Linked DNA regions of Bacillus pumilus. The protein of the gene in region 2 interacts with the protein of the main gene of each other region in a pairwise test. Links are inferred from orthologs where the notes say so. Each region holds a gene or a part of one and is shown on either strand. Other genes may lie near its edges. The genes, in order: GKC25_RS06400 and GKC25_RS11325.

Evidence for each region.
Region 1: the proteins of GKC25_RS11325 (region 2) and GKC25_RS06400 interact in binary tests that used the Bacillus subtilis proteins (3 or more experiments, as listed by UniProt). The link is inferred for Bacillus pumilus from one-to-one orthologs.

Annotation. Positions count from the first base shown.
Region 1 is NZ_CP046128.1:1,293,859-1,306,463, reverse strand. The notes cover bases 3,155-6,151. They hold GKC25_RS06400 (PAS domain-containing sensor histidine kinase), read right to left. Parts: upstream 5,570-6,151; coding sequence 3,740-5,569; downstream 3,155-3,739. Other genes in these bases: GKC25_RS06395 (peptidoglycan D,D-transpeptidase FtsI family protein), read right to left, coding at 5,725-6,151; GKC25_RS06405 (aminotransferase A), read left to right, coding at 3,155-3,714. Also shown: GKC25_RS06425 (MFS transporter), read right to left, coding at 1-187; GKC25_RS06420 (RDD family protein), read right to left, coding at 313-852; GKC25_RS06415 (hypothetical protein), read left to right, coding at 1,154-1,306; GKC25_RS06410 (cation diffusion facilitator family transporter), read right to left, coding at 1,368-2,252; more of GKC25_RS06405, read left to right, coding at 2,545-3,154; more of GKC25_RS06395, read right to left, coding at 6,152-7,851; GKC25_RS06390 (CAP domain-containing protein), read left to right, coding at 8,188-8,988; GKC25_RS06385 (NAD(P)-dependent oxidoreductase), read right to left, coding at 9,227-10,099; GKC25_RS06380 (SDR family oxidoreductase), read right to left, coding at 10,113-10,898; GKC25_RS06375 (methyl-accepting chemotaxis protein), read right to left, coding at 10,974-12,605. UniProt on the Bacillus subtilis protein: Phosphorylates the sporulation-regulatory proteins spo0A and spo0F. It also autophosphorylates in the presence of ATP.
Region 2 is NZ_CP046128.1:2,223,359-2,240,719, reverse strand. What follows is about bases 1,597-4,465. They hold GKC25_RS11325 (sporulation histidine kinase inhibitor Sda), read right to left. Parts: upstream 3,167-4,465; coding sequence 3,026-3,166; downstream 1,597-3,025. Other genes in these bases: yqeH (ribosome biogenesis GTPase YqeH), read left to right, coding at 4,053-4,465; GKC25_RS11320 (YqeG family HAD IIIA-type phosphatase), read left to right, coding at 3,529-4,050; GKC25_RS11330 (hypothetical protein), read left to right, coding at 2,741-2,890; GKC25_RS11335 (SGNH/GDSL hydrolase family protein), read left to right, coding at 1,934-2,662; GKC25_RS11340 (polysaccharide deacetylase family protein), read left to right, coding at 1,597-1,849. Also shown: GKC25_RS11345 (Rap family tetratricopeptide repeat protein), read left to right, coding at 1-931; more of GKC25_RS11340, read left to right, coding at 1,109-1,596; more of yqeH, read left to right, coding at 4,466-5,153; aroE (shikimate dehydrogenase), read left to right, coding at 5,175-6,017; ribosome assembly RNA-binding protein YhbY, read left to right, coding at 6,011-6,301; GKC25_RS11300 (nicotinate-nucleotide adenylyltransferase), read left to right, coding at 6,315-6,884; bis(5'-nucleosyl)-tetraphosphatase (symmetrical) YqeK, read left to right, coding at 6,874-7,437; rsfS (ribosome silencing factor), read left to right, coding at 7,450-7,806; GKC25_RS11285 (class I SAM-dependent DNA methyltransferase), read left to right, coding at 7,803-8,546; late competence protein ComER, read right to left, coding at 8,595-9,443; GKC25_RS11275 (helix-hairpin-helix domain-containing protein), read left to right, coding at 9,534-10,163; GKC25_RS11270 (ComE operon protein 2), read left to right, coding at 10,229-10,798; GKC25_RS11265 (DNA internalization-related competence protein ComEC/Rec2), read left to right, coding at 10,791-13,118; GKC25_RS11260 (YqzM family protein), read right to left, coding at 13,158-13,292; holA (DNA polymerase III subunit delta), read left to right, coding at 13,530-14,549; rpsT (30S ribosomal protein S20), read right to left, coding at 14,684-14,950; and 2 more genes. UniProt on the Bacillus subtilis protein: Mediates a developmental checkpoint inhibiting initiation of sporulation (by preventing phosphorylation of spo0A) in response to defects in the replication initiation machinery.

The DNA.
Region 1 (12,605 bases), 940 kb from region 2 along the record:
CGATCTGATCCATTCTCGCACTGTCTCCAATCGTTTCCTGCAAGTAGAACGGGAAGAAAATGGTGATCATATTGGATGAAAATATCGTATTTGCAAAGTCATACAATGCCCAGGCCAAAACGGGTGCTGTCAAAAACAACCCGAAGCCTGCCCCTTTTTTCTGCATGGTCTTTTTTCCTGTTCTCAATCGTTTGTCTCCCTTCCCTGCCTGATTTTTCACTATCATTCTATTTTATGTCATGCTTCCCTCTTCCATACAAGCAATCTATACAAAAAGCACCCCTTACTATTGAGCAGAGGTGCTTTTTTTCTTTATTTCTTCACAACAATCGTACTTGCAATTAAATCGTGAAGCGCTTGTTTTTTCTCTGTGAAAAAGGCAATGATGTACCCAATACATAAGATTGGAGACAAAAAGACTTTTGCAAAAAAGCGGCCAGTTGCTCGTCCGAATGTTATTTTTTCGCCCGTTACTTTTGTCACTTTGATCCCAAGAGCCATCTTACCAAGAGTTCCTTGCAGTTTTGATGCTTCCATAATAGCGTAATAAAGCCATGTCAACACGATACCGATTAAGATCGATGCTACGTAGAAAAAGATAAGTCCCATAATGACAGCCCATTCTTCATCCGTCATGACGGTTGTGGAATAGTAATAGCTGTCATCCTCTAGCATAAATGCTGCCTCTGGGCTTGAGACAAAAAAGAGTGTGAACAAAATAAACATGATGAAGGCATAAGGAACACTGATAATGACGCCGTCCAAAAGGTGGGCAAGAAAGCGGTAGCCCACGCCTGCTAGCTCAGGATGCTTCTTTTCTTGAATGTGTGGTTCTGTTATGTTTGTTTCCATCCTATTTCTCCTTTATTATGTATGTTTTCTATAAATTTCTTATAATCATTCGTTATTATATCTTATGAATATAGTAAGATCAATGGAGCTGTTAACTTTTACATATATTTTAGATCAGTTTGTTCTTAATGTTTTATGTGAATAAATACTGAAAATTTGTGAAAATCATGGCACTTCTAGTTCTTTTACCTCCTGATTTTTTAACATTTTGTGATATTTTCGTCTTGTTTCCATTCTGCTGTTGACAACCGCTCTTCACATGGTACAATAGTCAAGGATTTTTTAAAGAAAGGTGTTCATGATGGGAACTGTCGTACTATTAAAGAACAACGAAATAACTGTAATTGAAGATATTTGCGAAGCTGATTTTTTGGACATGAAGCATGATTTGTCAAATGATGACGCAGCTTATATCTCTTGGTATGAAGATTACGATACTGCTTATGGATATTGATTTCATTTCATAGATGAAGCGTAAAAAAGGCGATACAACCTAAGTTGGTTGATCGCCTTTTTTACGTTTGTGATGTTCTTTCACTTTCAGGCTCTACATGAATAAAGATTTGTGCATGCGGAAATTCTTGCTGAATCTTCTCTTCAATTCGATCACATAATTGGTGAACATCTTCAATCGTTGTCTTGCCATCTACAATCAAATGGAAATCAATATATTCCTCTGCACCGGATCGTCTTGTTCGAAAGTCATGATATTCGATGAACTCTTGACTGAATCCTTGAATGATTGCTTCTATCGATTGTTCTTCCTCGGGTGTTAGCCGGGCGTCTACAAGCGGCGGGAAGGCTTCTTTCATGAGTTTAAATGCTTCACGCATAATAAAGAGAGCGAGTATCATTCCAATGATCGGATCTAAGAAATACCAATCGGTTAATGCTACAAGCAATAAACTGAATGCGACCCCTAGTGACGTATACACATCTGTTAACAGGTGCAATGCATTCGATTTCATGGCAACAGAATGCACTCGCTCCGCCTCTTTGTTCACAACCTTCGATACTATAAAATTGATGAGCGCGCCTATCAGCATCACCACAATGCCAAGCACAGGCAGCTTGACTGGCTCTGGGTGCATTAATTTGTGAACACATTCGTATATGATCCAAATGCCGGCAACGAAAATCAGCAAGGTCTCAATCGTTCCTGAAATATTTTCGACTTTTCCATGTCCATAAGGATGTTTAGAATCTGCTGGCTTTCTTGAAATACGAACAGAGATAAATGCAATAAAAGATGCCATTAAATCGAGAAAAGAATGAATGGCTTCTGATAAAACCGCAACAGATCCAGTCAACAGCCCCACAATGATTTTTAAGATGACAACAAATGTGTTACTCATCACGGATAGAAACGCGATTTTCGATGTCTTCGCTGATTGTTCCATCTATCGTCCTCCTTTAGGAGATCGTATGTCTATAAAAGCAATTCCCATGACCTGATTCTCACGTTCTTTCAGTTTACACAGTTGTGACGTTTTCTAATCCTGTTCACCGCAGCCTGTATTTTCTAGTGAGGTTACGCTATAATAAATGTTGCTCTTTCTTCAATATATCACTCATGCTGTGATGAATAGGAGAATAGACTACAGATAATGATATCCAGTGCCTTTCGCGGGTGACATTTATGCAGTGAATGGTAAAATAGGATAAAAACATAAATTTTTAAGGTGATGAGAAATGGAGCATTTGCTGAATCCAAGAGTAAAGGATATTGAAATTTCAGGCATTCGAACATTTTCAAATCTCGTATCGTCATATGAGGATGTCGTTTCTTTGACGATAGGCCAGCCCGATTTTTATACGCCGCATCATGTCAAAACAGCTGCCAAAGCAGCCATTGACGAGAATTTCACCTCGTACACTCATAATGCTGGTTTCCTAGAGCTAAGACAAGCGATCCAGCACTACATCAAGAAGAAAGTCAATCTTGATTATGATGCAGAGTCAGAAATCATTGTGACGACAGGTGCAAGTCAAGCGATTGATGCTGCGTTTCGAACCATTTTGTCAGAGGGTGACGAGGTCATTTTACCTGGACCTGTCTACCCTGGCTATGAACCGATCATTCGAATGTGCGGCGGGAAGCCCGTACATATCGACACAACGAATGCTGGCTTTAAATTAAATGCCAAACTGATTGAGGATGCATTAACGGAAAAGACAAAGTGTGTTGTACTTCCTTATCCTTCGAATCCAACTGGTGTCACGCTTTCGGAAGAAGAATTGAAAGAGATTGCCCAGCTCCTTGAAGGAAAAGACATCTTTATTTTATCAGACGAAATCTATAGCGAGCTGACATTTGACCGGCCGCATCATTCAATTGCCTCTTTCTTAAAGGAACAGACCATTGTGATTAACGGACTGTCTAAATCTCATAGCATGACCGGTTGGAGAATTGGCTTTTTATTTGCTTCAGCTCCAATTGCTAAACATGTATTAAAAGTACATCAATATAACGTGTCTTGTGCCTCGGCTGTCTCACAAAAGGCGGCACTTGAAGCTGTGACAAATGGTGTGGATGATGCACTCATCATGAGAGAGCAATATAAGAAAAGACTCGATTATGTATATGATCGGCTCATTTCAATGGGGCTTCCGGTCATTAAGCCTTCTGGCGCTTTTTATATTTTTCCATCCATTGAATCGTTTGGGATGAGTTCCTTTGATTTTTGTATGGAGCTGTTAGAAAGTACAAGACTTGCGGTTGTACCAGGGTCTGCTTTCTCTCCACTCGGCGAAGGGTATGTGCGTCTGTCCTATGCTTATTCACTTGAAACACTGAAAGAAGGACTTGACCGCCTAGAACAATTCGTCCTTGAAAAACGTTCCATTCATTTCACAGACTGAAACAACGGCTCTCTTGCCGTTGTTTTTATTTTGCAGGAAACATGATGTGAAATACGGTGCCCTTTTCGGGATGACTATCCACACGGATCGTCCCGTTGTGATTTTCTAAAATATTAAATGTCACCATGAGGCCAAGTCCAGTGCCTTTTTCCTTTGTCGTTAAAAAGGGCTCTCCTATTCGCTTCATGACCGATTCAGGAATGCCGACCCCTTCATCACGAATGGTAACGAGAATCCCATCTCTTTCTGCTTTGGCCGTAATGTCAACCTTACCTCCGTCCGGCATGGATTCGACGGCATTTTTGATTAAATTGATAAACACCTGCTTGAGCTGATTTTGATCCCCGTTCATCAGGAGATCCTCTTCTATCTCACTTGTGTTCATTAAAATACCATTTAAGTTCGCTTGTGTCTCTAATAGAGCCGTGACTTCGCTGATGATTTTTTTCAAATCAAGTGTCTGCATCGATGCCGTTTGCTGCGGTTTTGCCAGCATGAGCAACTCGCTTAATATAATCTCTATCCGGCTCAGCTCAGAGAAAACAATCTCGAAATATTGATCGCGATCTTTTGTTTTCGGTTTAATGAGCTGCAAAAAGCCTTTGATAGCGGTCAATGGGTTCCTGATTTCATGTGCAATGCCAGCTGCCAATTGACCTGCGATCGATAATTTTTCAGATCGGAGCATGAGCTCTTCTGTCTGCTTACGTTCCGATATATCTCTTAAAATAATTTGAACGGCTGTTTCCCCAAAGAATGTGGTTGGGATACACACCATTTCAGTATAAATCAGCTTGTGTTTAAATGTATGACAGCTCATCGTGACAATCTCGGAATCTGATGCTCTTTCAATAATACGCGACAAGCTCTTTTTCACTTTTTGCTGGTCACAGGAATGGATCTGGTGGAAAATATCCTTTCCTATTAATTTATCGTAATGCTCGGCTTCAAATAATTTAATGCCTGATTCATTCATAAACACCCATTTATGATCATGAATGACCGCAATCGTATCAATGGAGTTTTGGATGAGCAGCTGATACCGCTCCCGGCTTTTTTGAAGAACGGTTTGGAATTTCTTACGGGATGAGATGTCTACTAACAGCAAAAGCTCTGCCTGCTGATTTTGATAGATCGTAGGTGATGACTTCACTTCGATATGAATGCTGCTTCCATCTTTCCGCTTCCAAATCTGTTCAATCATTCCGACTGGAAGACCTTGCTGCAGCCTCGTAATTCGGCTTCTCACAATGTCATGGTACTCCTCAGCAATAAAGTCAAATGCAGATTTGCCGATCATGTCATCTCTTGTACATACCCCCATTAATTGAAGCATCGCATCATTCGCATAAACAATTTCCCCTAATATCGTAATACACAACGGATTTGGCAGCATGGCAATCAATTGTTCAGCTTCACTGACATGTTGGAAAGCCGGCAGACTGCCTAACGACTGTTCTGACACTTCTGATGTTGTTTGAAATGCTGCTTTTTGCGGTTCAGCGTCCAGCACCCTCATTTTTAGGATCATTTCTCTACTTAATTCGCTGTCTAACTCATCACAAGCAACAAAATCAATACTTGCTTCAATCCATACAGCTGTTAGATCACTTCTAAGCAGCCTAAAGTGGCAAATCTCTAGCATGTGCTGATTGTAGAAATAACTCTCGACGAGAAATTGATCTTCGGTATGAACATAGTCTTTCAAAAAACACCCTAGTAAATCCTTTTGTTCATAGAGCAAAAGCTGCTTACAGTTAGAAGAAATGTAGAGAAAGCGGCCATTAGAAGAAAGAACGGCATGTAAATCGATATTCGAATAAAGCTGATTCGAATCTTTCATTTTTTGTTCCATCGTCGTCCGACCCTCCTTTTCATTTTTTAGGGTTGTCCTTAGATTGATGTATAAAAAAGATTCGCTAGAAAACCCGTATTTTCCTTCCGTCATCGAGGGAAACGTCCATATTTTCAACAAAAAAGAGCACATTCTCTTGCTGTGCTCTCTGCTGTTTACTGCTTTTCATATTTCTTTTGTAATTCAACGTACTTATCAATAATTTTACTTGGGATGGTTTTAATGACGGAATCTTTATCTGAGACATAAGGTGTCACGACACTAAAAGCCACCTTCGGATTGGACGACGGATAATATCCCCCAAAGGTTAAATTGTATGTGGGATTTCCCCACCAGCTGCGGTTGGCACCATAGTAAAAGGTTTGGGCCGTCCCTGTTTTTCCAGCGACATCATGCTGACCAAAGCGGCCAGCGGCAGTACCGCCGGTCGATGTGACCATTTTCAGCCCCATTTTGACGCGGTCAATATCTGCTTTCGAGTTGTTAATCGTGTTCAGCACCTTCGGCTCATATTTTTTCACGACTGGGCCTACTTCATCCTTCTTCGTTGGAAGGTGAACGCTTTTCACCACTCTTGGCTGAACGCGATTTCCTCCATTGGCGATCGTCGACATGTACTGGGCAACTTGAAGCGGTGTATACGTGTCATACTGGCCAATTGCTTCATCGAGCAAAAGTCCGCCGACCGTCTTAGGATGTGTCTGCATCCCGCTTGATTCCTGCGGCAGGTCGATCCCTGTTTTTACGCCAAGACCGAATTGCGCATAATAGTTTCTCATTTTTTGCAGGTGCTCAGGTCTTGCCGGTAACGGACCATCCTTTTGATAGGTGATGCCCGCCATTCTCATCGCTACTTGGAACATGTAGACGTTGGAACTTTTTTGGAGAGCCTGAAGGTCATTGACCCATCCAAGAACTTTGTAAGACTGTTTCGGCTTTCCATTACTTCCTGCAAAATAAAGCGGTGTATCCATATAGGATTGGTTGTGTGACATCCCGTCCTGATAACCGCCAAGTACTGTGGCTCCTTTGACAACAGAGCCCATTTCGTACTGGGTCGTAAATGTTCCGATGGCATAATCTGTGACGTCTCTGCCATCCATTTTCTTGCCAGACATTGCGAGAACATCCCCAGTGTTAGGGTCCATCATCACGACAAATGCGCGGTCCATCATATAGTTTCTCGCACTAGCGGATCTAAGCTCTGATTCGACGATCTTGTCGACTTCCTTTTGCAGCTCCATATCAAATGTCAGTGCAAGATCAAGTCCTCTTCGTCCCTCTGTCCGCTTGATTTCATCGAGCAGCTTCCCGCCAACCTGTGTATATTGAACAGTCGCTTTCTCTGGATTCAGAAAATCTTCGTATTGATACTCTAAATAGCTCTTCCCTACCCGGTCATTTCGCGAGTAGCCTCTTGCCATATAGTAATCTTCACGCTCTTTTATAATGCCTTGCTCTGGTGTGGTCACACCGCCAAGTACATTATAAAGGGTCTTTTCATACGGATATTTTCTTGTCCAATCATTGATGACATTTACACCATGCAGTTCATCCAGATGCTCTGACACAAGTGAAATCTCTTCATATGTCAAACTCACGGATGATGTCTGCTTTGACTCTTTTGTTTCATCGAGTAAAGCAACTTTTTCGTCCCCTTTTTTCTCTTCATTTGGGTCCATTGCTTTCACGATTTGAGGCTCAAAGGCATATCCGCCTGTAAATCTACGATAGATCGCTGCAACTGCTTTTTCCTCTGCATCCTTTTCGATCGCCTTGACTTCTTTCTTAGGCACACGCTCTACTTGAAGCGGATAGACATCCTTTGCTTTAAGATCCTTTTTCTCTGCTTTTGAAATGAGCTTATCCGCTTCTTTCGGATGGCTCGCCAGCCAAAAATCTCGAATGTCACGCTCTCTCAAAAAATCAGTATCCATTTTTATATAAGTCGCAAGTTTTCTTGCTACCTTAATCTTATCCTTCGCTTTCACACCGCTTTCTGATGTATAAACGATGGCAGGTACACTTTCGTTATCAACGACGACTCTTCCTCTCGCGTCATACATTTTTCCTCTTGGGGACGGGTATGATGCTGTTTTGACCTCTGTTCGGTTTGCTTGCTTTTTATAATCCTCACCATTGACGATCTGCAGCACACCAAGCTTGATCACAAGTCCAGCAAATAAACTAAAGACAGCGAAGAAAAAGAGATTAATCCTCCAGGCGTTCCGGCGCTTGATTTTTTTCTGCTCGGCACTACCTTGATGCTGTTTCTCTCCCACTTATGTAGCTCCTCTCATCCTTTCAATCTTTTACAATTACCACTCATTATTGTAACACTTTTGTAATAGTTGTTACAGCGAAACAAGTGAAAAAAAGCTGTCAATCCCTATTATGCAAAAAAATATACTAACACTTTAAAATATTGGTATGTTTATGTCGTTTTCTTTAAATGGAAGAATTCCCTATCCTTTGATATGAGGCGGCTTTTTTTATGACTTTAACAAAAATGACAAACAGGCATTGTCAATGGAGGATGCTGGTACGTTTATAACAAAAAGTCCATGTTATGATTTTCTGTGAGAAAACAAAACAAAGATTTTAGGAGGAGTTACAATATGAAGAAGAAATCATTCTTTTTTTCAGCGCTAACGGCTGCTGCACTCATCACGTTCACTGGAGGACATTCAGCTGATGCGAAGGAGCTTAACCTGAAACAAGTGATACATGTACAGCATCAAACCATTGATCTTCATACATTAGCTGCAAAATTACATATCTCTTCAGATGTAAACAAGCTAAGCAAGTCGAATCAAAAAGAGATCGAAGCTCTTTTAAACAAGCTGATCAAAAGCGGTCAACCTGTTACTGGCACAAAAGTGGTGAAAGAAGTAAACAAAGCAAAAAATGAACAAAAACAAGAATCAGTGAAAAAACCAACTGCTTCTAAACCAAGTACGCCAGCTAAACAAAACACAAACAACAATAACAATACAAAAGCTGACCAAAAAGACACAACGGCAGCAAAAGCAGATAGCAGCTTGAATGCATTTGAAAAAGAAGTCGTTGAGCTTACAAATAAAGAGCGTGCAAAACAAGGGTTAAAAGCACTTTCTGTTGATTCAAAACTAAGCAAATCTGCTCGCGCAAAATCTCAAGATATGAAAGATAAAAACTATTTCTCTCATACAAGCCCAACTTACGGATCTCCATTTGATCAAATGAAGCAATTCGGTATCACTTACAAAACAGCAGGTGAAAACATTGCCCAAGGTCAAAGATCTCCTCAAGAAGTTGTGACTGCATGGATGAACAGTGAAGGCCACAGAGCAAATATCTTAAACAAAAACTATACACATATCGGTGTTGGTTATGTGAAATCTGGCAACTACTGGACGCAGCAATTCATCGGAAAATAAGATATCTAAAAAACCTGTCCCTAAGTGGGACAGACCAGATTGTTGACAAAGGGCTAAAATGATCTTCATTTTAGCCTTTTGTCTTCTTTTCAGCGTGATAGAAAACCTTTGCAGCCCTAGGAAGGACGAGTACCGGAGCGGAGCGAATTTGACATTCGTGAGCACCGGCACGCAGGACTGACACCGAATGCGAGGGTTTGTCTACACGCTGACCTGTCTCTAAGTGGGACAGGTCTTTTTATTTTACCCATAATTTATATATACTCTGTGTGCCGCTGTTTTCTTCGCCCTGTTCGCTCAGCTTTTCATAAAGTGACTTTGCAAGCGCGAGTCCTGGCATTTCTTCTCCCATCAGTTCTGCTTCCTCAAGTGCAATGCCCATATCCTTGATAAAATGCTTCACGTAGAACCCTGGCTCGAAATCACCTTTCAGCATTCTTGGTGCAAGGTTTGACAAGGACCAGCTTCCTGCCGCGCCCGTTGTAATGCTTTTGAGCACATGCTCTGGATCAAGTCCTGATTTTTCGGCATAGGCCATGGCCTCTGCAACGCCTACCATACCTGCTGCGATCGCAATTTGGTTACACATTTTGGTATGCTGACCGCTTCCTGCAGGTCCTTGATATTGAATGTTTTCGCCCATTTGCTCAAATAAGGGCAGGCACGCTTCATAGGCTGATTTTTCTCCGCCAATCATAATCGCAAGCGTTCCATTTTTTGCCCCTACGTCTCCGCCAGAAACTGGTGCATCTAATGCAAACAACCCTTTTTCTTTTGCTTTCATTTCAATTTCTTTTGCCAGCTGAGGCTTCGATGTAGTCATATCAATCAGATAGGTACCAGGCGCAGCATGTGCCACAAGCCCTTCTTCACCTAAATAGATTTCTTCTACATCTGATGGATATCCTACCATTGTGATGACAGCATCTGCATGTTCTGCAATCTCCTTCACTTCCGGCTTCCATGATGCGCCTTTTTGAATGAGTGCATCTGCTTTCGCTTTTGTTCTTGTATAAACGAGAACTTCATATCCGGCATCCATTAAATGTCCTGCCATACTGCGTCCCATTACACCGATTCCAATAAAACCAACTGTTTTGATTTGTGTCATCACTTGTTCCTCCTTAAAGAGACTTTGTCAGTCCACCATCAATGATGAGTGTTTGACCTGTCATATATGTATTGGCTTCAGATAAAAGAAAAGCTGCATATGCTGCAAATTCCTCTGGCTGTCCGTAACGGCCAAGCGGAATCGCACGTTCAGCCTGTGCTTTGATTTCTTCAACTGTTTGGTGCTCTGCCTGTGCGCGGTGCTTGTCCAGCTGTTTGACGCGGTCTGTTTCAATTTTCCCTGGGGCTAACGTATTGATTAAAATGCCATCCTTTGCAAGCTCCTGAGCGGCTGTTTTTGTCCAGCCGGCAATAGCCGGTCTAAAAGTATTTGACAGCATCAAGCCTGGGATCGGTTCTTTCACTGACATAGACGCAATGTTTAGCACGCGTGCGCCGTGTTTTTTCAAATAAGGCAATGCCTCTTTTAATAATCGAATATAACTGAGTAAATGAAGCTGAAATGATTCCATCCAGTCTTCATCTATTAAGGTTTCAAGCGTCCCTGTTTTAGGCCCGCCTGTATTGTTCACAAGAATGTCTAGACACTTCTCATCACCAGCTGCCGCTTGAACTAGCGCCTTGATTTGCTGCGCGTCAGACACATCACATACTTGATAAGTCAGCTTTCCTTTTACAAGCGGAGATAATTCTTTGACTGTTTCTTTCAGCGTGTGCTCATGCCTTCCTGAAAGCATCACATCTGCTCCCTCTTTTGCTAGAGCAAAGGCAATGGCTTTTCCAATACCTTGACTGCTTGCAGCGACCAAGGCTTTTTTTCCAGATAGATTGACATCCATGTCAACACCTCCTCTACTCTTATTTTATCATACAAAAAGAACCTTGCTCACGTCGCAAGGTTCCTTTCCGCTTGATTACAGCTTAAACCGATCAACCGCCTGACGTAATGCCTGGCTTGATTCGTTCAGCATTTCAGTCGAAGTTTTCGTTCTTTCTAAAGCTTGGACTTGTTCATCTGTAGACGCATGCACTTCCTCAGCTGAAGCCGCAGATTCTTCTGAGATCGCAGCAATGCTTTGAATGGAATCATTCATTTTCTGCTGTTCGTCTGTCATTTCATTGATCTGTGTATGAATGCTGTCAATTGAGCCGACAAGTGCCTGCATTTCCATTGTGATGCTGCTCAGTGCCTCGCCTGTTGCATTAATGGCTTCACCTTGTTCCTCATTCATCTTACTTGCTGCCGTCATCGCTTCAGCCGCCTTTTTCGATTCATCTTGAATGAGTTTGACGGTTTCACTAATGTGTTTGGTTGATTGCGCAGATTGTTCAGCAAGCTTTCTGACTTCTTCTGCAACAACAGCAAATCCTCGTCCGCTTTCTCCGGCTCTCGCTGCTTCAATGCTTGCATTCAGTGCAAGTAAATTCGTTTGATCAGAGATTTCAGAGATGGCGGTCACAACGTTTTCAATATTTTTCGTTTTATGTTCAAGGTCAAGCAGCATTTGCTCCACTTTCTTCGATTCCTCGTTCGCTTGTGTTGATTTTTGAACGAGCATACCTAGTGCATCGAGCCCTCTATAGCCTGCATCTTCAGATGATTTTGAGTTGGCTTGCATTTGCGTGGCAAGCTCACCCATATGACGTACTTTTTCATATAAATGCTCTGATTTCTCATTAATCGTTTCTGCTTCTGAAGCCTGCTTAGACGCACCTGTTGCCACCTCTTGAATGGCCGTTGCAATCTGTTCGCTCGACAGTAAGGTTTCATTTGAAATTTGCGTGACTTCATCCGTTGATGTCACTACTTGGTCTGAAGCCCCTTTTACTTTTTCAATTAACTCTCTGATCCCCTCGGTCATTTGATTAAAGCTCTTCGTGAGGAAACCAATCTCATCTTGAGATTTCGTTTCAAGTGAGCTGGTTAAATCACCTTCAGACACCTTACGCACATGCTCGATCAGACGCTTGATTGGCGTTGTGATGCTTCTTGCTAATAAGAAACTGAGAATGATCGCAAGAACAATAGCAATGACTGAAATCATGATGCTTGTCTGATTCATTTGTTCTGTGATCCAAAGCAGTTTCTTTTTCTCAAAGCTGACACCTATTGTCCAATCGGCCTCTTTGATTTTAGATATGACCGTCAGTTCTTTGTTATCATCAAGACCGGAATTGTCGATCGCTTTTTTTACAGAAGCGACTTTTGATATGTTTTTTCCTTGCTCAGTTGGATGTGCCAAAATCGTTCCTTTGCCATCAACTAAAAAAGCGTTTCCCATATAAGGAATCTTTTGTTCCTTTATATACGATTGAATGGAAGACAGCTTCAAATCAAGTCCTGCGACTCCAACAACCTTTCCATTTCGCACAATTGCCTTGGTGGCTGAGACAACCATTTCATTCGTTGCTTTATCAATATACGGATCTGTCCAGATGACTTCATCAGGCTTTTCAGCCGAATTGATAAACCAATCTCGCTTAGTTGGATCATATCCTTCACCAAAATCAGACTCTGGGAAGGCAAACATTTTACCGTCACTTGT
Region 2 (17,361 bases):
CTATATACACCCTTCAAAATATCAACCTTTCTCAGTATCTAATCTTGTCGATAAAATCGAAAATTCCAATCATGAGTTATCTGATATGCTGCATTATTACCATGCATTTTTTCGTGGCATGCATGAGTTTAGTCAAAAAGAATATTTAGAAGCCGTCAAATATTATCGAGTGGCAGAAAAACAGCTGTCCATGGTATTTGATGATATTGAGCAGGCTGAGTTTCATTTTAAAGTAGCAGAAGCCTACTATATAATGAAGCAAACGCATGTCTCGATGCATCATATTTTAAAGGCGCTGGAAATATACGATCAGCATGATGCCTACTCTATTCGCATCATTCAGTGCCTTTTTGTTATCTCAGGAAACTATCAAGATCTAAAACGAAAAGACCGGGCACTGCCTCATTTAAAAAAAGCAAAACAGCTCGCATCACAGATTGATCACCCGCGGATATACAGTTCAGCGCTTTATAATTTAGGAAAATGTTATGGGGAGCTGGGCTATAGAGAGGAAGCAGAACGCTATTTAACGGAATCGGCTGATATTGCCTGTAAAGAGCAGCTTCCCACGCTTCCGCATACGCTCTATACGCTGGCAAAACTGCTTTTTAGACAAAATGAACAAGTGGAAGCACGCCGCATATTAGAAGATGGAAAATTAGCTGCAAAGAAGCATGAAGACCAGCTGTTTTGTCATATGTTTGAGTATCTGGATGCTTTATATGTTCAAGGAATGAATGAAGAACAACTGCAAAAAACCATTGATTATTTGGAAAAACTTAGCCTATACTCTTATATAGAGGATATCTCACTAGAAATTGCGACAGCCTTAGAAGCCTCTCAACAATACCAGAAGTCCAACCAGTATTATCAGAAATTATTATGGGCTCAAAATCAAATCCAAGAAGGAGAGTGTCTGTATGAATTCTAAGCAACGTTCGACAGTTGAAGAGAGAAACCAAACGTGAAACAAAAAGCGGGCCTGATGGGCCGGCTTTTTTTTATGTCAAAAAAGAAGTCAGAGATGCGGACCGTGACTATGAATGCTGAATGATTCATCAAAAAGCGGGCAATTTAATCTGTAAGAATGTTCTGTGGAGGCGGTCAAATGAGAGGGTTGCATGTCTTGATGTGTATATTGCTGCTATGTGCTTTTGTTCCTAATGAAGTAGAGGCATATACATTAAAACGAGTCGATCTTGAAAAAACGGGACATGCCTTTTGGGACATGAGAGCGGAACGGAAAAAGATTGCGATCACCTTTGATGATGGACCTCATCCAGTTTACACGAATCAAATATTGGATGTGCTGAAGCAGCATCAAGTAAATGCCAGCTTTTTTGTCGTAGGAAGCCGGATTCACGCATATCCAAAGATCGCAGAACGGATTGTGGACGAAGGAAATGAGCTTGGCAATCACACGATGAATCATACGTATTTTGACCTGTTATCATCAAAGGAGATCAAGCAGGAATTAAAAGAATCAGCGGCTCATATCGCTTCACTTCAGCCTGGCGGACCCTTATTATTTCGCCCCCCTGGCGGCCGCTTGACGATGACATCATTCCGCATTTTGTCAAAGCAAGGATATGATGTGGTCATGTGGTCCTTTACGCAAGATCCGAAGGACTGGTCAAGACCAGGCTCACGCAAAATTGCGAGCCGGATTATTGATCATATTCAAGGCGGCGATATCATTCTTTTGCATGATGGCGGGGGCAATCGGAAGCAGACGGTAGAAGCACTGAAACAAGTGATTCCTGAATTAAAGGATCGAGGCTATGAATTTGTCAAAGTGAGCGAACTGCTGCATCATGACAAAGCGTATGTACCTGTTCAACTGCAATAGGAAGCATTCGTCAAAAACAGTCATTCATTGAAACCAAAAGTCTTGTCGTTTACTATATGAAGAGGGCTTTTGGAGGTGAATGTTGTGAAGAAATGTGTTGTCCTTTTTATCCTGCTTTGTGTCGCTGCTGGGTGCTCAAAGCCAGAACAAGAAAGTGTCATTGCATTTGGCGACAGCAATACAAGGGGATCAAACTGGGACTTTCGAGATTATCCAACATCTGAAAAATGGGTGAATCTCATGAAAAACGTCGAGCGCGGCCAAATTCAAGTGAAGAATGCAGGCATTGGCGGGCAGACAACTGAAGACGCGAAGCTTCGCTTTGAGCAGGATATTTTAAAGCAGAAACCAACTTACGTCCTCATCATGTTCGGTACGAATGATGCGGCGATTTTAGATGGGAAACATCCCCGCGTGACGAAAAAACGATTTAAAGAAAATGTATCCTACTTCATTTCTGAAAGTAGAAAAGAAGGCATTACCCCGATTCTCATGACCTGTGTACCTGTTGTAGAAGGCGGAAAAAAGGGCTTGTATTACTACTCTAGGTATAAGTCATCTTATTTTGCTGAGAGAGGCGGGGCAAGAGCTTGGCAAAATTCCTATAATGACATTACGAGAGAAATAGCCAAGGATCAGCAAGTACCGCTTGTCGACAATTGGAAAGCGTTCATCCGAGAAGCTGGTGAAGATAGTGACAATGCGCTGATTCAATCAGGTTTGATCGACCCTTCTGGCAATCATATGACGCCAAAAGGGGCAAGAATTATTTATAACGAAATCAAAGAGCGTGATGTCATCAAACATTTTTAAATGATGGCCATCTGCCTAAACAAGACCATCCATCCAGCATAGTCTAACAGTATATCTTCCTAGAAGGAGGTAACTGATATGTGGGGATGCCCTTATCCTTACCCTGCGTGTTCACCTTATCCAGCTCAAGGAGCAGGAATCGGTTACGCTTTTCTTGTTGTGTTCCTTGTGGTCATTTTGGTCGTAGGCGGAGGGTTATGGTTTTGGAATGAACAGCCTTGCAAATAAGACACCTCTTCTTTGATGAGAAGGGGTGTTTTTTACGGAAAATAGTAGTAAGCCTATAGCGCAAGTGATATAATATCAGTCACCTGAGTTTAAAAAAGGAGAGTGCTCGGGAGGCATGGTTCCTGCGAAATGGAATTAAGAGGAAACAGAGAGCATATGCCCGAGCGAACGTCTTTTCATTTCTGTCTCAATTAATTCAATGAAGTCGCGATTTAAGTTCATTTCATTTGCTTTATAATACGATTCTATAAGTAAATCATCTGACAGCTTTTTCATACTAGAAACCCATATGATGGGAAAAACACCTCCCCTGAAAAAGTTGGCATAAAACTTAAGGAAAAGACATATCATCATAGGTTGATCGAATGTCTCTGAAGTACCTTTAATCTACCATGAATGGGAAACAAGAACAATCGTTCTGTTATCCACATGGTGAAGTGGATAACTTGTGGGTAGAGTGTTTATAATTGAATGAAAGCGTGATGAAATATAGGTGGATAATGTGTGTAAAATTATCCACACCTGTTGAAGGTCCTCGTCATATGTCGAAAACTTTTTCATTGTATTCGATAGACAGACAAATTGTGATTTGATTCGACACCATCGCTGAAAAACCAAGGGAAGAAAGGGTGCAAATTGTGCTAAAGAAGTATTTCTTACCGGATGAATTTGTGAAAAGCATTTTCCACATTTCACCGCAAAAATTAAAAGAACGAAATGTAAAAGGAATTATTACCGATTTAGATAACACACTAGTAGAATGGGACCGTCCAAGTGCGACGCCCCGCTTAATTGAATGGTTTCAAGAAATGAAGGATCACGGGATACAAGTGACGATTGTATCGAACAATAATGAAAAAAGGGTCAAGCTTTTTTCTGAACCAGTTCATATCCCGTTTATTTATAAAGCGAAAAAGCCTATGGGAAGAGCCTTTAATAAGGCAGTCTCTGATATGCAATTGAAAAAAGAAGATGTGGTGGTCATTGGGGATCAGCTCATGACCGATGTACTAGGCGGGAATCGTCATGGCTTCCATACGATTTTGGTCGTCCCTGTCGCTGCCTCGGACGGATTTTTCACCAAGTTTAACAGGCAGATTGAACGCAGAATTTTAGGAGCCTTAAAGCGTAAGGGCCACATTCAGTGGGAGGAAGAGTAATAATGGAAAAGGTTGTTTGTATTGGCTGCGGTGTAGCCATTCAGACGGAAGATAAAGATCAATTAGGATATGCGCCGGCAGCATCTCTATTGAAAGAAGATGTGATTTGTCAGCGCTGTTTTAGGTTAAAGAACTACAATGAAATACAAGATGTTTCTTTAACAGAAGACGACTTTTTAAATATATTGCACAGCATTGGAGAGACAGATTCTCTGATTGTAAAGGTCGTTGATATTTTTGACTTTAACGGAAGCTGGATCAATGGGCTGAGTCGTATTGTCGGTGGTAATCCGATTTTACTCGTCGGCAACAAAGTAGATATTTTACCGAAATCCGTGAAAAAAGATCGTCTGATTCATTGGATGAAACGGGAAGCGAAAGAAAACGGATTGAACCCGATCGATGTTTTCTTAATCAGTGCAAGCAGAGGTCAGGGCGTACCTGAGGTGATGGAAGCGATCGATCATTACCGTGAGGGAAGAAATGTCTATGTCGTCGGCTGTACGAATGTTGGAAAATCAACATTTATCAATCGAATCATCAAAGAAGTATCTGGCGAAGAGAACGTGATCACCACATCCCAATATCCAGGTACAACACTTGATGCCATTGAGATCCCGCTTGATGACGGATCTGCTCTATTTGATACGCCAGGCATTATCAACCGTCATCAGATGGCGCACTATGTCAGCAAAAATGACTTGAAGATCTTAACGCCGAAAAAAGAATTGAAACCGAGAACGTTCCAATTAAATGAAGCACAAACGCTTTATTTTGGCGGCCTTGCTCGATTTGATTATGTAAAAGGCGGCAGAACGTCATTTGTCTGCTATATGCCAAATGAGCTGAACATACACAGAACAAAGTTAGAGAACGCAGATGATTTATATGAAAAACATGCCGGGGAACTGCTATCACCGCCATCAAAAGAGGGGATGGAAGATTTCCCTCCGCTCGTTCCGCATACCTTTACGATTGATCAGCCGAAAATGGACATCGTCTTTTCAGGCTTAGGATGGGTAACGGCAAATGATGCAGGGAAGCAAATCAAAGTCTATGCGCCAAAAGGCGTTCATGTGTTTATGAGACGTTCGTTAATTTAAATGTTCAAAGGGGGAGAGACCTTGAAACCTTTATACGGATTAATCGGTAACCCTGTTGGTCATTCAATGTCTCCGGATATTCATAATGCAGCATTGAAGGATGCTGGGATTGATGGACATTATCATGGCTTTCAAGTAGAAGACGAAGACCTTAAAGATGCCATTCGCGGTATGAAAGCCTTAGGAATAAGCGGCTTTAACGTCACTGTTCCGCACAAGGTAGACATTATGCAGTACCTTGATAAAATTGATGTGACAGCTGAACGCCTGCGTGCAGTCAATACGGTGCGGCTTGAAGGAGGTCAGCTCGTCGGGTACAACACAGATGGAGAGGGCTTTCTTCATTCATTGCTTGAAGCCTTGGATCAGCCTTTAACAGAGCTGTCATTTCTAATGATTGGTGCTGGCGGAGCAGCAAGAGCGATTTATACGACAATCGCTGACTATGCACCGAAAAGCTTTGATATCACCAACCGCACCATTGAAAAAGCTGAGGCTTTAATTGAAAGTGCAGATGGGAACATCACATCTAGTGCCATTACTTTAAAGACAGCAGAAGAACGACTTGGGGAATATGATGTCATCATCCATACGACCTCAATCGGTATGTACCCGAATGTTGAAGAAACCCCGATTTCTTTAGCAAACGCAAAAAAAACAGCGGTCGTTTGTGATATTGTGTATAATCCAATAGAAACAAAGCTGCTCAAAGAAGCAGCCGGGTTAGGTTTGAAAACAGTAGATGGTGTCGGCATGTTTGTTGGACAAGCAGCAAGAGCCTTTGAACTGTGGACAGGCATCACGCCTGACGCCAGAAAAATGAAGTCAATTGTAATAGAGAAATTAGGAGGAACACCATGTTAAAAGGGAAACAAAAACGTTTTTTACGTGCAAAAGCACATCATTTATCACCTATTTTTCAAGTAGGAAAAGGCGGGGTAAATGACAATATGATCAAGCAAATTTCCGAGGCGCTTGAAGTAAGAGAACTGTTAAAGGTCAGCGTATTACAAAACTGCGATGAGGACAAAACGGAAGTTGCGAAAGCACTTGTAAAAGGTGCAAAAGCTGAACTTGTTCAAACGATCGGAAATGTGATTGTCCTTTATAAAGAATCGAAGGAAAATAAACAAATTAAGCTGCCGTAAAGGTGGATGTGATATGAAAAAAATAGGGTTGTTCGGCGGTACGTTTGATCCTCCTCATAATGGTCATTTGCTGATGGCGAATGAAGTGCGTTTTCAAGTGGGGCTTGATGAAATGTGGTTTATCCCAAATCACAAGCCCCCTCATAAAACAGACCGGAAACGAGCAGATAGTCGTCACCGGGTGAAAATGGTGGAAGCGGCGATCCAGTCAAATCCATATTTTCGGCTGGAGCTCATTGAAATGGAGCGAGAGGGTCCATCTTATACAGTGGATACGGTGGAGCTTTTAAAGAAGCGTCATCCTGAAGATGAGTTCTTTTTTATGATTGGAGCGGACATGGTCGAGTATTTGCCAAAATGGCATCGGATTGATGATTTGCTTCAGATGATCACCTTTATTGGGATGAAAAGACCGGGTTATGCCGGAAGTACGGCATATCCTCTTTTATTTGCAGATGTTCCAGCTTTTGATGTATCATCGACATTGATTAGGCAGCGAATAAAGCAGGAAAAACCTGTCGATTATTTGATACCGAAAGCTGTTGAGCGTTATATAAAGGAGCATCATTTATATGAATCGTGAAGAAGCATTGAACTGTGTCAAAGAGCAGTTAACAGAGCATAGATATACACATACACTCGGGGTCATGAGTGCAGCCATTTCATTAGCGGAACGGTTCGGTGCAGATGTGAAAAAAGCAGAGATCGCCGCTATTTTTCATGATTATGCGAAATTTAGACCAAAGGAAGAAATGAAGGGAATTATCCAGAAGGAACAGATGAACCCTCTATTGCTTGAATATTCGCCTGAGCTTTGGCATGCCCCAGTTGGTGCTTATCTGGTTAAAAAGGAAGCAGGCATTGACGATCAAGACATTTTAACTGCCATTGAATTTCATACATCAGGCAGGCCAAACATGACATTACTTGAAAAGGTCATTTATGTCGCTGATTATATCGAACCAGGACGTCATTTCCCTGGTGTTGAAGAAGTAAGAGAGTTAGCAGAGCATTATTTGGATAGCGCGTTGGTTCAGTCACTAAAAAACACCATCAGCTTCTTATTGAAAAAGAATCAGCCAGTCTTTCCAGATACATTGGCTACTTACAACTCGCTTGTGCATAAGAACAATTAAGGAGGAATTTGGATGGATTCATCATCAATTTTAAACGTCGCGGCAGGAGCATGCGATGATAAACGGGCTGAGGATATTATTGCCCTTAATATGCAAGGAATCTCACTTGTTGCCGATTATTTTCTCATTTGTCACGGGAACTCTGATAAGCAAGTGCAGGCCATTGCAAGAGAAGTAAAACATCTTGCAGAGGAAAGTGGAATCGAAGTGAAGAAGATGGAAGGCTTTGATGAAGCAAGATGGGTATTGATTGATCTTGGTGATGTCATTGCTCATGTGTTCCACAAAGAAGAAAGAGGATACTACAACCTAGAGAAGCTATGGGGAGATGCGCCGAGAGAAACGCTTTCACTTGGCATTAACTCATGATTTATCAAGGGTTTGCAGGTGTGTATGACGAGCTCATGACACATGCACCTTATGATGAATGGGTTCAGTGGATCCAGCAGAATATCAAACCGAATGCTGCCATTATTGATGTTGGCTGTGGGACTGGAGAAATTTCTCTTCGGTTAGCTGAAAAGGGCCACACAGTCACAGGAATTGACCTCAGTGAAGAAATGCTGGTCTTCGCGCAGCAAAAAGCACAGGCGAAAAAGCAGTCCATTCAATTTTTACATCAAGATATGAGAGAGCTTACGGGTTTTGAGCAAGTCTTTCAAGCAGCGGTTATTTGCTGTGATTCCTTGAATTACTTAAAAAACGAAAATGACGTCAAAAAAACCTTTAAAAACATGTTTCAGCTTTTAGAGGCAGATGGGGTTTTACTCTTTGATGTTCATACACCTTATAAAATGGAAGAGGTATTCCCAGGTTCGACTTATGCCGATCAAGATGAAGAGATCAGCTATATTTGGCAGAGTGATAAAGGGGATGACATGTATTCGGTCATTCACGATTTAAGCTTTTTTGTAAAGGACGGAGACGTGTATCAGCGTTATGATGAGACACATGAACAGCGTACATTTCCATTTGAGACATATGCGGCGTTCCTTGAGTCCGCTGGCTTTGAACAGATAGAAGTGACCGCTGATTTTACAAATGAAGTCCCTGGGGAATTCGCCGAAAGATATTTCATTTCAGCTAAGAAACCAAAAACCATCGTTTAATGGAACGATGGTTTTTTAAAACCCTTTTTTCGCTTGTTGCAGAGATGATTAATTTCTGCGATCATCAGTAAACACACTTGGCGGGTATTGATGCGCAACCGCTTCAAGGTCTTCATCGAATTTTTCATGGGTGTTTTGAAAGAGGCGGTGAAACATATCTTGAACACCTGCTTCAAGTGCTTTAATCCCTTCACCAGTGACGCCGCCTTTAACACACACTTTGTCTTGCAGTGTCGGAAGGGTATAGACTCTTTTTTCAATCAAACGGCCAAGTCCTACAAGCATATCTTCTGATAAGGTGGTGGCTTCTTCTTTAGAAATATCTGTTTCTTCGACAGCTGCTTCAATCATTTTCTGAACGAGAAAGCTGATAAAGGCAGGACCGCAGCTGACGATATCTGACGCCGCTCTTGTAATCGAATGATGAATCTCAATGGGTGTTGAAATGCAGGAAGCTAACTGTCTTAACGCTGTTTTCGTCGCGACACTGCATGACGATCCAAATGTTAAAAGTGACGCTCCTGATAAAGCACGGTTCGTAATGCTTGGAATCAGCCTGGCTGTTTGACAAGGAACGATATCCTGAAGCTGTTCAGGGTGAACCGGACTTGTAATGATGACAATGGTTTGCTGTTCTGTTAAAAGAGGGCTCAGCTCTTTTAAAAGTGGATAAATATCAAGCGGCTTGACACAAACAAAGATGAAATCCTTATTCATGACAGCTCCTGTAAGCTGTTTCGTTACTTCAAGCTCTGGGTGGTTCTTTTTTATATTGAACGCTTTTTCTATGGTCCGGTTTGTGATGGTGATGGATGAGGGATTGACTGCCTTTGATTCAATAAATGCCTCAGTAAGTATGGTACCCATGTTTCCTGTACCGATTATCCCGATATTCAAACGTTCTCCCTCCTTAGGCGCATAGGATCTGTTATCTTCTAAACAGTATGTTGAGCAATAGAAAAATATGATTGAAAGAAGCGTGAGCACGTGAAGCGACTCATTCCATTGAAAAAATACAGTCTTTATATCGGAGCTGGGCTCATGGTCGTGATCATCATCACTTTCTTCCTTTTCGCAGGAAATAGGGAGAGCAGCAGAGAGCCAAGTGTATTGAAGGAAGATAAAGACATACAAGTCACATTAGAAGACAAACAAGAAAAGACCGATAATGAATCACCTCCCATTTTTGTAGAGGTCAAAGGAGCTGTGAAAAAGCCAGGGGTTTATACGTTTCAATTTGATGCACGGGTAGAAGAAGCGATTCGGAGAGCAGGGGGCTTTACTAGTAAAGCAGACACGATTGAAATCAATCAAGCAGCAAAATTAGAGGACAGTATGATGATTTATGTCCGGAAGCAGGGAGAAGCGGAGAGGCAGACGCAAATAGCAGCTGCTGACGCTCCATCGGGTAAAGAAAAGAGTCAAGGTGTCAATGTCAATCAGGCTGATGCGGCGGAATTGCAAACCATTAACGGAATAGGGCCAGCTAAAGCAGAAGCCATCATTACGTACAGAGAGGAACACGGGGAATTTCAACAAATTGAAGATTTGCGGAACATTTCAGGTTTTGGGGAGAAGACCATTGAACGGCTGAAAAGTGAATTGACCGTGAAGTAGAATTGACGGTATAGAAGGAAGGCATGTACACTTAATACCAACCATCATTCTGGAGGGATCAGCTCGTGGAAAGAATTTCATGGAATCAATATTTTATGGCACAAAGCCATTTGCTTGCTTTACGAAGCACCTGTGAGCGGTTAGCTGTTGGGGCGACCATCGTCAGAGACAAGCGTATCATTGCAGGGGGATATAATGGCTCAATTGCTGGTGATGTCCATTGTGCAGATGTGGGATGCTATGTCATTGATCATCACTGCGTTCGCACCATCCATGCGGAAATGAACGCTATTTTACAATGTGCCAAATTTGGTGCACCTACAGCGGATGCTGAAATATATGTCACGCATTTTCCTTGTTTGCAGTGCTGTAAAGCCATTATTCAAGCAGGTATTCGAACCGTGTACTATGCAAAGGATTATAAAAATCACCCATATGCCGTTGATTTATTTGAGCAGGCAGGTGTTCAAACGGAACAAGTTGAACTGGATGAAATGATCATCGACTTAAAAAATCAAGAAAAATTGGCCTTTGTTGCAGATTTAATTGGCAAGCTAAGTGAATCAGGACTTAGTGAAACAGAAATTCGCGTTATGCATGAGAAGGCGAATCAATTATTTACTTCCTATGTTTAATTATTTGCCGTTTGGGGCAATTTCAGCAGCTGTTGGAATTGCTCTGGCTGCATATCATCTTCATATGTATTTCCTTCTCTTTCTTCTCATCATATTACTTCTCAGCCTACTGAAAAAAATTCCCAAGCTCTTTCTCATGATCAGCCTATGTGGAGCTGTTTATACTCTTATTTTTATGGTTCATGAGTTTTTTGAAACGGATCAACCTGTACAAGAAAAATTTCTTTCCGGCTCCGTTGTGATTGAAAGTATTCCGAAGACAGATGGCAATCGTTTTTCAGCAACTGTGTCAACAGAACATGAACGGCTAGCCGCTTTCTATACCATTAAAACAGAGCGTGAAAAAGAGGCGCTAAAAGATGTAGAGCCAGGTATGAGCTGTCATATGACAGGTGATGTTCGGCCGCCTAAACACGCAACCATTCCTAACGGGTTTCAATATGATCAATTTCTAAAATCAAAAGGCATTAGCGCCATTTTCTTACCGCAGTCAATCAAAGGCTGTACAAAAAAAGACAGACCTTCCTATTATCTTCAAGCGATGAGGCAAAATGGCTTAAAATTCTTAGAAGATCATGTGCCGAAAAACTCTGTAGGCATTGTACAGGCCCTTATTTTTGGTGATCGTGAGTTGATTGATCCTGACACATTAAGAGACTATCAAATGCTCGGCATTATTCATCTGTTAGCGATCTCAGGACTGCATGTGCAAACGCTTCTTGCCTGTTTATTTTGGTGTCTGCTTCGTGCCGGTGTGACAAGAGAGACAGCACGTATTCTTTTATTATGCTTTCTTCCTGTTTATGCTTGTTTGACAGGTGCTGCACCATCGGTTTTAAGAGCTTGTCTCATGGCAGGAATCTATTTAGTGATGACGAGCCTGCCGAAAGAAATGAAACAGCCTTCTGCTGTCGTATTAAGCGCAACGTTTTTACTCTTATTAGCGTTTCATCCTCTATTTCTATTTGATATCGGATTTCAGCTTTCATTCGTGGTAACGTTCTTTATTTTGTTATCGACCAGAATCTTATCACAAGCGAAAAGTGCAGTGATGCAGTTATTCCTTATATCCTTTGTTGCGCAGCTTGCCTCGCTTCCTGTTCTTTTATATCATTTTCAGCAATTTTCTTTGCTGAGCATCCCATTGAATATGATGTTTGTCCCTTTTTATACGACGGTTGTCCTGCCTCTGTCCTTACTCTTTTTTCTTTTGTCCATCATTTATCTCCCTCTTGGACAAGCATTGTTCCAGCTGCTTGATTCGGTCATCCAGCTAAGTCATCAGTTGTCAGCACATATGGCAGTTTTTGATGGGTTTAACTTGATTTTTATGAAATCTACTTGGTGGCATATTCTTCTGGAAGTGAGTGCCATTGTTTTTCTGCTGTTTGTGATGGAGTGCAAAGCTTCTGTGAAATCCTATTCTGTGCCAATTCTTTTTTCCATTGGTGTTTTGAGTGTACACTTTTTTACTCCGAACTTTCTCCAAAAAGGGGAGGTCACGATGCTGGATGTAGGGCAGGGGGATAGTTTGTTTATTCAACTGCCCTATCGAAAGGGGCATCTGCTTGTGGATACAGGGGGCAGACTTTCTTTTGAAGAGGAACCGTGGAAAAAAAGACGTAAAGTATCTACGATCGGTGATCAAACGCTGATCCCGTTTCTGCATTCTAAAGGTATAGCAAAACTTGATGTGCTGATTCTCACGCATGCGGATCAAGATCACATGGGAGAAGCGGTTCGTTTAATCAACCGAAATAAAGTAAAGCGGCTGGCCATACCAAAAGGCTTTGCCCGAAGTCCAGAGGACGCAAAGCTGCTAAAAGAAGCAGCTAAAAAAGGGATATTTATTGATGAATTAGAAAGAGGAGATCAGCTCCGAGTTGGAGAGCACATATTTGAGGTTCTGCACCCTTCGCAAGACCGGGTGACAAGTAAGAACAATGATTCACTCGTTCTGGCTTTTACTCTTGGTGGGAAACGTTTTCTGTTCACTGGAGACCTTGAACAAGAAGGGGAACGAGACATCATAGAAGCCTATCCCCACCTGCGAGCGGATGTCTTAAAGGTTGGGCATCATGGCAGTAAAGGGTCAACAAGTGAGGAGTGGCTTCGACATCTGGAGCCGTCCTATGCACTCATTTCGGCTGGTGAACGCAATCGTTATCAGCATCCTCATCAGGAAGTTTTGAAAAAACTAAAGGATCATCAAATGGAGGTGTACCGCACAGATCGAGACGGAAGTGTGACCTATGAATTTCTTGAGAAGAAAGGAACGTTTTACACGCAACCTCCATATGATATCTTACAAAATCAATAAAAAAACTGCCAAAACGGCAGTCATTTAGCAATCATGAAGTTAAGATCCAACGAGGTGTATAATTGTTGCCAAAATAAACATTGAGGCGAAAAATCCGAATGTGACGATAAAACCAACGGCTGAGTCGGTCACATCATTCCGCTTGCTTTGAACATTTTTTTCAAATTCATTCATTTTCATCCCTCCTGGCTAATTTTAGTATACTTGAACTCATTTGGAATTGCTAGAAGGTAAAGTAACCGTTTTCCATTTTCATGATCATTTTATGAATATCGTCTGACAGCGAGCTGACCCGGGAGCTTGCACCAGACGTTTACTATAAATGAGGAGGCGGCACTTTCAGCTTCCTCTTTACTAATGTCTTCACACACTTTAGGATAGAGGAGGAAGTGAAAGAGAGGGATTCAATTTATGGTCTTTGAAGTTTGGAACAATTTAAAAAGAGGGGATATCCATCCCGTTTATTGCTTATATGGAAAAGAAACGTATTTACTGCAAGAAACAGCAGCTAAATTAAGACAAGCTGTAGTAGACGAGGAGACGAAGGATTTTAATTACTCCGTCTTTGATATGGAAGAGGTGCCGCTTGAACAGGCTGTGACGGATGCAGAAACCTTTCCGTTTATGGGAGAAAGGCGTCTCGTTGTGATCAAGAATCCTTATTTTCTTACAGCGGAAAAGAAAAAGGAGAAGATTGAGCATGAGCTTTCTGTGTTAGAAGCTTATTTAGAAAAGCCGGCGCCTTATACCATTCTCGTGTTATTAGCACCATATGAAAAGCTGGATGAACGGAAGAAAATCACCAAATTGCTAAAAAAGAAAGCGGCTATGGTTGAGGCAAAAGAGTTAAACCCAAAAGAAACAACGGATTTCACCATTACACTGGTGAAAACAGAAGGAAAGGCGATGACATCTGAAGCGGCTGAGCAGCTTGTGATGCTATGCGGTGGGAGTCTATCCACATTGTTTCAAGAGGTCAGGAAGCTGAGTACATATATTGGAGAACGAGAAGAAATTGAATTAGCGGATGTCAATGAGCTCGTTGCAAGAAGCTTAGAGCAGAATATTTTCGAATTAATTAACCAAATTGTCAACAGACGCCGCTCTGAGGCCATGCAGATGTTTTATGATTTGCTGAAACAAAATGAGGAACCCATTAAAATATTAGCACTCATATCAACTCAATTTCGATTGATTTTGCAGACGAAGTATTTCGCTCAGCAAGGATATGGGCAAAAACAAATTGCTTCAAATCTAAAAGTCCACCCATTCCGCGTCAAACTTGCTATGGATCAGGCAAGGCTGTTTTCAGAAGAAGAGCTCAAGCAGATTGTCAAAGAGCTATCAACGATCGATTATGAAATGAAAACCGGTAAAAAGGACAAGCAGCTATTGTTAGAATTGTTCCTGCTTCGACTATTGGGCGCTTGAACATAAAAAAACGACCTTCTAAAAAGAGGGTCGTTTTTGTTTAGATGTATAATTGCCAGTCTGTCCTAATGGCTGAGCCGGTCAGGACGGACGTACAGTTAAACAGTTGCCTCATCACTGAGGCGTTGCAAGCATTATGCAGAAAGTCCGTTTACTTGTTTAGCAAGTCTTGACTTGTAACGCGCAGCTGCGTTTTTGTGTACAAGACCAGTTTTAACGGCTTTGTCAATGCGTTTTGCAGCAGAAGAAAGAGCAGCTTTTGCTTGCTCAGCATCGTTGTTAGCTACAGAAACTTCAACTTGTTTAATCGCAGTACGCATCGCAGACTTGATTGTTGCGTTATGTGCACGGCGTTCGTTATTCGTTTTTGTACGTTTGATCGCTGATTTAATATTTGGCATGTGTTTCACCTCCTAAGATACAACCTAAACACAATTGTCTTAAGGTTAAATCTTCACAATAGAACAAGTTGTATTCTATCAAACACACCTTTAGAATGCAATATAAATGTAAAGTATTTTTCATTGATGAAGCGCTCGAATGTTTCTTTAAAGAGATGGAAAGACTACTGTTAATTACTTGGTGGAAGGAGTCTTTTTATGGAGAAACAGAAACTTGATTTAAGTGCTTATCAAATCCGGACAGACTTGGCTGTTGAAACAAAAGAGATACTAGAACAAGAGAACGATCCGAATGTCGTCAAAAAGGACGGAATTCAAGGGATTGTCGAAAAGGAAAAAGAGGAGCATGGCATCCGTATACGCACAGTGGAGATCACGAAAGAAGGGGAGGAGCTGACCAGCAAAAAGACAGGAACATACTTGACGCTTGAGGCGCAGGGCATTCGGGAGAAAGATTCTGAGATGCAGGAAAAAGTCGTCGAAGTATTTGCGCGTCATTTTGCTCAGTTTTTAAAAGACCGAGGCATTCAGGCTGATGCGAGCTGTCTTGTAGTAGGACTAGGAAACTGGAATGTCACGCCAGATGCGCTAGGCCCGCTCACGGTTGAAAGCCTGCTTGTGACCCGGCATCTCTTTGAATTGCAGCCGGAAAATGTACAGGAAGGGTATCGCCCAGTGTCCTCTTTATCACCGGGAGTGATGGGACTGACCGGTATTGAAACAAGCGACATTATACAAGGTGTAATCGAGCGGTCCAAACCTGATTTTGTCATTGCAATCGATGCTCTTGCTGCTCGTGCAGTGGAACGGGTGAATACCACGATTCAAATCTCTGATACAGGCATCCATCCCGGTTCAGGTGTAGGGAATAAGCGGAAAGAATTAAGCAAAGAAACGTTGGGGATTCCAGTGATTGCGATTGGCGTTCCAACAGTGGTAGATGCAGTAACCATTGCAAGTGACACAATTGATTATGTCTTAAAGCATTTTGGTAGAGAACTGAAAGATGACCGGCCGTCCCGCTCTCTTGTGCCGGCTGGTTTGACTTTTGGGAAGAAAAAAGTGCTAAATGAAGAAGACTTACCAGATGAGGAAACGCGTCAATCATTTTTAGGTATCGTAGGGACTCTTCCGGAAGAAGAGAAACGGCAGCTGATCCATGAAGTACTTGCGCCGCTAGGGCAAAATTTAATGGTCACGCCTAAGGAAGTGGATACATTCATTGATGATATGGCAAACGTACTCGCCAATGGATTAAATACAGCACTCCATCAAAAAATCTCTCAAGATAACATGGGTTCTTATAATCATTAATCGGTTCTACTTTCTCTAGCTCGCTCATAGTGTAATTACTAGAAAGCGTGCTGGAGGGAGTAAATCATGAAAAAAAGACCCCGCCGTCCTCGACAGTTGGTCGTTGCGATTAATGGAACAAAAGTAGTGAAAAGCATTTTCTTATTTATAGCCTCGCTTGTTGTGGTGTTTGTGATGTCAGGGGCGTTGACATCTTTAAAGCCAGAGCTGAGGCCGCAAGCCTCGCTATATGGTGTAGCAGATGAGCTTTCCGGAGCGTTCTTCGCTACATTAATGGGTATGGAAAATCAATATTTCGCCTCAGCAGTCCCGAAAGATCAAAAAGGGTTTCATTTCTCTGGACTGTCACTCAAGCTTGCGACTAGTATCAATTTAGAAGACCCGCGTAGTTTTCTAGGGAGAGAACTCCCAGGTTTTGAACATTTTGATACAAAAATCATCTTAGCGGGTGAAGGAACAGACTATACCAACATGCCAATGGAATCGCCGCCGCCAAGTGAAGTCATCCAAGATGAAAAAGAAGCAAATTTGGCAGAGCTGGACAAGCTCGACAAAGATGTGCCGAAAAAGCCTGCGAAAGAGCCGGACCGGTCGACAGGAAAACGAAAAGCCGTGTACATTTACCACACGCATAATACGGAATCATATTTACCATTTTTAAAAGGAGAAACGAATCCAAACAATGCACGGCACTCAAAAGTGAATGTCACCCTTGTCGGCGACATGTTCGGAAAGGCGCTTGATCAGCAAGGAATCGGGAATACGGTCGACAAAACGGAAGTTGAAAAAAGGCTCCTGCAAAAAGGATTAAAGTATCCTCAATCTTATAATGAATCAAGATTGGTCGTAAAAGAAGCCTTAGCGAAAAATGATGACCTCGAATACTTAATTGATATCCACCGTGACTCAAGAAGAAAGAAAGACACCACTGTCGAGATCAAAGGAAAAAAATATGCGAGAATTGCGTTTGTTGTAGGGAAGAAGAATCAAAGCTATGAGAAAAATCTCAAGCTTGCGACGGAGTTCCACCATTTGATGGAGAAAAAATATAAAGGTCTCAGTGTCGGTGTGTTTGCCAAAGGAGAAATTGGCGATAA